Regions from separate parts of the Bacillus sp. DU-106 genome, predicted to be linked through region 2. Evidence: riboswitches for the same ligand, from Rfam matches in the RefSeq annotation. Region 2 holds a riboswitch; the other holds the start of a gene.
What was found. A riboswitch is a leader RNA that binds a small molecule or an ion and turns the genes downstream of it on or off. The one in region 2 is predicted to bind thiamine pyrophosphate.
Positions count from the first base shown of each region.

Region 1: it holds a riboswitch for thiamine pyrophosphate, as region 2 does, so the genes downstream of both, C3Y97_RS02240 (MTH1187 family thiamine-binding protein) here and thiT (energy-coupled thiamine transporter ThiT) in region 2, are expected to answer to the same signal.

Region 1 covers NZ_CP026607.1:423,119-427,131, reverse strand. The annotation lists partial or broken gene C3Y97_RS02260 (P-loop NTPase family protein) at 1-55, opposite strand, end outside; gene C3Y97_RS02255 (ABC transporter ATP-binding protein) at 52-801, opposite strand; gene C3Y97_RS02250 (ABC transporter substrate-binding protein) at 798-1,796, opposite strand; gene C3Y97_RS02245 (ABC transporter permease) at 1,793-2,566, opposite strand; gene C3Y97_RS02240 (MTH1187 family thiamine-binding protein) at 2,538-2,858, opposite strand; TPP riboswitch at 2,986-3,087, opposite strand; gene C3Y97_RS02235 (non-ribosomal peptide synthetase family protein) at 3,140-4,013, opposite strand, start outside.
Region 2 covers NZ_CP026607.1:4,757,916-4,761,928, reverse strand. The annotation lists gene C3Y97_RS24330 (sensor histidine kinase) at 1-1,064, shown strand, start outside; gene thiT (energy-coupled thiamine transporter ThiT) at 1,272-1,940, opposite strand; TPP riboswitch at 2,027-2,128, opposite strand; gene C3Y97_RS24320 (FeoA family protein) at 2,323-2,550, shown strand; gene feoB (ferrous iron transport protein B) at 2,547-4,013, shown strand, end outside.

The DNA of each region.
Region 1 (4,013 bases), 1.1 Mb from region 2:
CTACATCCAAATGATTAGTCGGTTCGTCTAAAATTAAAACATCAGCTTTTTCTATTTTTTCATATAAGGAGCTAACACACTTAAAATCTCTTCTTTATCCTTTTTTAATTCGAGTGATGTTAACATATCCATCGTTCTCGGCCTAGGTAATTTCACTTGTACCTCGCCAACTATTGACGCTGGTCTTTGAGATAAAATAAATACGCGATCTGAAAGCAAGATTGCCTCATCTAAGTCATGTGTCACCATAACGATTGTTTGCTTTTCTTGATGCCAAGAGTTTAAAAGCCAGCTATGTACTTCCATTTTTGTAAATGCATCTAATTTACCAAAAGGCTCATCCAGCAGCATAATTGGCTTTTCACATAAATATGTGCGCAGAAAACTAATTCTTTGACGCATACCACCAGATAATTCATCTGGATAATGGTCTGCATATTCATCTAGTTGGAACTGCTTTAATGCTTCCATTCCTTCTGTCAGCCTTTGTTTTTTCGGCTTTCCTTCAATTTCTAACGGAAGAACGATATTTTGCAAAGCTGATCGCCACGGTAGTAATAAATCTTGTTGTGGCATATAACTAACAACATCTTGCTCTTGTACTTGCTTATCGTTATACGTTACGTTCCCGCTTGTTGGTTTTTCAACATTTGCAATCATGTTTAATAATGTGCTTTTCCCGCAACCACTCGGTCCTACAAAGGAAACAAACTCTCCCTCTTGTATAGAGGCACTAATATTCTCTAATACATTCTTTCCGTCAAAAGATTTCACTATATTTTTTATTTGTAATCCGCTCATTTTTCACTTGGAAGGAATTCATTTGTAAAAGCATCTTTTACATCGATTTTCTTTTTAATAACTTTGTTGTCATATAAGAAATTCATGTAATTCGTCCAAATTTCTTCCTTCTGTACTCCCCATGCTTTAGCATCATCTTGATACTTCGTACTTAACCATTTTTGGCTTTCTTGAACTAAATCTTTATTTACATCTGGAACAGCTTTAATTAAAATATCAGCAGCCTCTTTCGGTTCCTTAATTGCAAAATTATAACCTTCTGTCGTTGCACTCATAAACTTTTTCACAAAGTCTTTATCTTGCTTCGTATGTTTTTCACTCGTAATAATAACAGGACTATAGAAATCAAGCGCTGGATCTAAGTCCTTCACCATAATCGTATTTAACTCTTTTCCTTGGCGCTTCGCTTCAATACCATCCCAACCGTAATAAATCCATTCGAAATCTGCATCACGACCGATTGATTTAAAGAAATCTGTTTGTCCTAAGATGATTTTTTCAACTTTATTAAAATCAGCTTGATGTTTATCCATAATCGTCTTTAATGTCGCTTCTTCCGCTGGTCCTCCCCAGCCGCCGTAACGTTTACCTTCAAAATCTTTCGGTGACGTCATATTATCTTTCTTAAGCGATGCAAACGCTGAAGTGTTATGCTGAATAATCGCTCCTACAGATACAACAGGAATTCCTTCCACACGAGCTAACGTTACATTTTCTTGTGCGCTTATTGCGAAGTCTGCTTTTCCTGATGCTATCATTTGCTCTGCTGTTACATTGTCACCTGGTTGAATAATTTCTACATCTAATCCTTGCTTTTTGTAATAATCTTTCGTTTGCGCTACATACAAGCCAGTATGATTCGTATTTGGAAACCAATCTAATACTACTTTTACTTTTTGATCTTTACTTGCACTTTCTTCTTTCTTTGCCGGATTACATCCAGCCACACCTACCGCTACTAAGGCAGCTAACATAACTTTCAAACCTTTTTTCATTTTCTGCCGTCCTTTCTATATATCCATGGTGCTGTTATTCTTGCCATAAACTCTACGATAAAATACAGGCATAATGTCACCATAACGATGATTGCTGCAACACCAAATACTCGGGCAGTCAAAAAGGATTTTGTAGCCCTCGTAAGCATAACGCCTAATCCTTCACTTGCACCGAGCCATTCTCCGATAATTGCCCCCATTACGCTATATGTAACTGCAATTTTTAAACCTGAGAAAAAGTATGGAAGCACTGCTGGAAATTTTACTTTCTGGTAAACTTGCCATTTTGTCGCCTTCATTGTTTGTAACAGTTTCAACATGTTTTTATCTACTGTTTGAAAACCTTCTAAAATACTAAGCGCAATTGGGAAGAAACAAACGAGTATTACGACCATTACTTTCGGCAACATCCCATATCCAAACCAAATAATAAATAGCGGTGCAAGTACAACAATTGGAATTGTTTGCGAAATAACGAGCAATGGATTTATTAAAATACGAAATAACGGTATAACGTCCATAATAATTGCGATGCTCGTCCCCAATAAAATTGCAAAGAATAGTCCAATTATAACTTCCTGCAGTGTTTGCATCGTATTTGGTAATAGTAAATCTTTCATCCCAATTAATTCTTGAACAATGGCAGAAGGCTTTGGTAAAATCCACGGTTCGATTTTAAATAATGAAACAGATCCTTCCCATATCGCAATGAGAAGGATAAGCCAAATAGTTGTAATAAGTTTAGATTGCTTCTGGTTTTGCATATTCATCACGGTACTTCCAAACCTTTTCATCTATCGTTACACCAGTGCTTGGACGATAATGGATTTTAATAGAAGTAATCACTTCTTCTGCTCCAGCATCGACGCAAGCTTGTTGCGCACGTTTAACGACATCAAGAAGTACATCTAATTCTCCTTCCAAAGTTGTTTCCATTGCCCCTACTTCATAACGAACTCCCGATTGTTGCACAACTTCAATTGCTTTATCGACAACAGAATATACATCTTTCGTTTTTGCTTGTGGTACTACTGAAAATGACATTGTAACTTGTTGTGACATAATAAAATCCCCCTTATAAAAATAAATTTCAAAAATAAATTTCAAAAATAAATTTCAAAAATAAGAAAAGGCTTTCCTACTGCGTAGGAAAGCCTTGTATGCAAGTTATTACAGAATAACATATGCTACATCACTTTAAGTAACTCCCTACGCTGGCATTATCCAGATCAGGTTGAGGGTCGATGTTTACTTACATCCTCTCAGCCAATTGGCTCCCCGGTCCTTAATTCGTTTTCATTGTAGCATGATTTATTTTATTGAACAAACAAAAGCATGCATAATCATTTCATTATTTTTGGAAAATAACCAACTTTTTCACCATGAGCTAATAACTGCTGAATAAATTCTTTATTAATTGCTGGTACTATCAATTCTTTTTTCTTAATCCATTTATTCGTTCTACGCGTACCCATTACAATTTCAGATTGCTGCGCTCCATCTCCTGCAACTTGAGAAGCAATTAACTCTGCTATTACTTCATTTCCCTTCGCTAATGCAAGTCCGGTATTTACATATTCTGAAAGTGGAACCATTTCAAGATTGTATCCACACTCTCCAATTAGCTGTATAAATTGTTCAAACTCAATTTGATGTGGATGACAAATATGTAACGTCTCTCCTATAATTTGCGCATCTTGCAAATACGATACAATTGATTTACTAGCAAAATCAATTGGTGTGAAATCAACTTTCCACTTCACATTTGGTGCTTTCCCAATTAATAGCATTGTTTTAATAAGACGATAAAATGCGTTTCCTTCAATATTTTGTTGGAACGAACCTGTTTCTGAATGACATGCTAAATTACCTGCACGATAAATATTTCCACGCAAACCATTTTTCATTGCTTCACGAACAATGTTTTCCGCTTGTAGTTTACTATTTGAATATACATTCTCTAAGTCTACACTGTAATTAAAATCACCAGTTTTCATGTATGTATCCCATTGATCTACCGCTAATTCTAACGGGATACCAATTGTAGAAATAAAATGGAATGTAGCACCTTTCTCCGCTAATGTTAGCATACGGCTAGTTCCTTGGACATTTATATTTTCAAATTGTTTTACATCTCCAAAATGTCTTACATCTGCACCGCAATGAATTATCGTATCCATCTTAGAACTGATGAACATAAATTCTTCTTCGCTCATC
Region 2 (4,013 bases):
TGGACTACGAAAAGAATGATATAAAATATAAATTATTAATGAAACCAATAAAAGAAAAAGACGGATCGGTAACATATATTTATGCGATGGCTTCTTTACAGCCGGTAGATGAAGCTGTACAAATGGTGCAAGATTATTATATCTATATCATTGCATTTGTAGTCGTTCTTATTTTTTTAGCTTCGTTCTATTACTCAAAACAAATTGCAAAGCCATTATTGAAAATAAATGATACAACAAAGAAAATAGCGCATTTAGACTTCACAGAAAAAATACCGATTACTTCGAAAGATGAAATTGGAGATTTATCGAAAAATATTAATGTGCTATCAAATAAACTCCATTCGCATATTGGACAGTTAGAAGAAGATATTGAAAAGGAAAGAAAGTTAGAAAAGACGCGAAAAGAATTCATTTCTGGTGTTTCACATGAATTAAAAACACCGCTAAGTATTATGAAAAGCTGTATTTCTATTTTAAAAGACGGGGTAGCTGAACATAAAAAAGAGTATTATTTTCAGGCAATGGAGAGAGAAGTAGACAAAATGGATACGTTAATTTTGGATATGCTTGAGTTAGCTAAATTTGAATCTGGTACATATAAAATGAAAAAAGCTTCGTTTTATATTGATACAGTAATTGAAGGTATATGTGAACATCTATCTGTGGAAATAGAGAAAAAAGAACTTCATATTCATAAAAATATAAGTTCATTTGAAGTGATTGCAAATCAAGGCCGGATTGAACAAGTCATCGTGAACTTCATTACGAATGCTATACGATATACACCAAATAAAGAGGATATTATTATTTCTACAATAGATGAGAAGAATCGTATAAAAGTGTGCATTGAAAATAAAGGTACTCATATTGAAGAAGAGCAATTAGATAAAATTTGGGATCGTTTTTATCGCGTGGATACAGCTCGTCAGCGTTCACAAGGTGGGACGGGGCTTGGGCTTGCTATTTCAAAGAATATTTTAGAACTACATGATGCTGAATATGGGGCAGAAAATACAGAAGATGGTGTATTATTTTATTTCTATTTACCGAAAAAAGCGTAGACAATATGATCTATGCTTTTTTAATTTATTTTCATATTATCTTTACCTAATCTTTATTTTTAATCAGTATAATTTGTTTAGAAAATGAGGTTATGTAAGGAGTCGATGAACCGTGCATAGCAATTGGCTAAGTATAATGGTATTTATTTTCTTTTGCGCATTTATTGTATTTTTAATTGATATTACGATATGAAAAAAGAGCGCTCATTAAGCGCCCTTTTTTTGTGTATTCATTTGATAAGCACTGATGCTCTTGAATAAGCGTGGTGAAGTGATAAATAAAAATATAAGTAAAACGGTACATAAAATAAAAGAACCAAGCATTGTACTTCCATTTACGATTAATGAATATAACACAGCCGATTGACCTTTCGGCGCATATTGTCCCCAGAAAATAATGCCGGCAATAAAGTGGCAGAAATAGCGAGCAAAGCTACCGATAAATGTAGCAAGGATAATATAAGCAAGGACTTTCTTACCCTGATTTTGTTTTGATGAAGGTTTGTCTTTACGGTTACCTAAATTTGATTGTTCTAAGCTATTTTCATTGGATGTTAAAAGTGCTTTTTGAATTGGACGATAGAATAAGCCAGCAAATCCGATAAAAGCAAAGGCAATGAAGTACTCAATGAATGCTTGAACAGGTGTTAAAATATAAGCATCTCCCACGACAATTTGTAATAGTCCCCAAACTAAACCGCCTAAGAAAGCTGATTTAAAGCCCCAGCGGTAAGCAATAATAAAAATAGGAATCATAGCGAATGAGATAGAACCGCCTGTTGGAAGTTTAAGTGATAATGGTAAAATATCGATAATCATGGCGAAGGCTGCAAGAATAGCAGATTCGATCATCGCTTGTAAATTGGTGTTACGCATGTTGTCTCCCCCTAAATCCAAGTTGTACAAAAAAGAATAGATATCATAGGAGGATACGAAATACGTAAATAAAAATGAGGTATGTATTTCGGACGTTTGCACAATCCCTGCGTTAGCATTAACTAACAGGTTCGAAGGGTCGGAACGAAGTGTTCCCTCTCAGCGGCATGGCTCCCCCAGTGATAACGAAATTCTTTATTTGTTATTGTTTATTGTAAGCGAAATGGATGAGAATGGCAAACGAATACAGTATGACAATAATTGAAATAGAATTGTAGCGAAATGTTAATAAATATGAAGCAAAAGGGTATAGTACAAGAGAAATTGGGTGTGGTATAATTTTTTTGAAAATAATTATCATTCTCTTCTGAGGGGGAAGGTTATGAGCTTAGTAGATATTAAAATTGGAGAGAAAGTGTTAGTAAAAAGTATTCAGTCTTTAGATCAGCTATTAAAGCGTAGACTAGCTGCTTTCGGTCTTGCTGAAGGAAGCGAACTTCGCCTGAAACAGAAAGCGATGTTCAAAGGTCCTTGTACATTGGAGTGTCGTGGACAGTTAATTAGTATTCGTCATTGTGACGCGAAAATGATAAAGGTGGAATTAGCGTGAATAAGGTAGCTTTGCTAGGGAATCCGAATACAGGGAAGACATCATTATTTAATGCACTTACTGGTTCTTATGAATACGTAGGAAACTGGAGCGGTGTAACAGTAGAAAAAAAGGTTGGTAAATTAAAAGATAGACAAGGAACATTAATTGATTTACCAGGTGTTTATGATTTAAATCCAGTTTCACGTGATGAAGGTGTTGTAACAAACTTTCTATTAACAGAAGAATTTAATCATATGTTAAATATCGTAGATTCCTCGCAGTTTGAAAGAAATATGCATTTAACGTTGCAGTTACTTGAATTTGGTAAGCCAGTCTCAATTGGTTTAAACATGGTTGATGTGGCGAAGCAAAGAGGAATTGTCATTGATGTAAAACGATTATCAGAGCTATTAGGTGTAACAGTCGTTCCTGTTGTTGCAAGAAGTGGAAAAGGCTGTGAAGAACTGCTTACGACTCTTAAAGAAAATGACAAAAAAGAGAAAAAGCCATTCCTTATTTCATATGGTGTACAAATGGATGAAGGAATTGGAGAAGTAATTGCTCTTTTAGAGACAGCGAATTACGAGCATCCGAGATGGTTAGCACTTCAATTTTTAAGCAATAACGAAGTAGTAGAAAAAGAAATGAAAGCATTACCAATTTATAAGGAACTCATAGCCATTCGATCTCGCTTAGAAGGAAGACTTGATTGTACGTTAGAAGAGCACATTTACAAAACTCGTGAAGCGTATATTGAAAAGTTAAAAACAAATGTTATGAAGCATGAGAAAGAAGGAAAAATTCCTTTTTCAGAAAAAATTGATAGATTAATTACACATAAAATTTTAGGACTTCCAATCTTTTTAGCAGTTATGTTTTTTATTTTTCAGGTTACGTTTACGTGGATTGGTACACCTTTATCGGATATGTTAGATGAGTTTTTTGGTGGCCAGCTTACGGATTGGGTGACGGCTGGACTTACAAGTATTGGAGCTTCTGATTTTATTCAAGCACTAGTTACAGAAGGTATTATTGCCGGTGTTGGTGCTGTATTAGTATTCGTACCACAAATCTTTGCACTATTCTTTTTTATTTCATTATTAGAAGACTCAGGGTATATGGCGCGAATTGCAGTTGTTATGGATAGAATTATGGAGTTTTTCGGCTTAAACGGAAAAGCTTTTATTCCGATGATTATCGGTTTTGGATGTAACGTTCCAGGTATCATGGCTGCGAGAACGATTGAACAGGAAAAAGAACGTTTACTTACCATTTTAGTAACACCATTTATGTCTTGTTCAGCACGATTACCTGTATATGCATTATTTGCGGGCGTATTTTTCCCGCATAGTCAGGCGACTGTTGTATTTTCTTTATATGTTGCAGGGATTGTTCTTGCGTTATTAGTTACAAAAATTATGTCTCTTACAATTTTGAAAGCGGAAAAGTCTATTTTCGTAATTGAATTACCGCCTTACCGT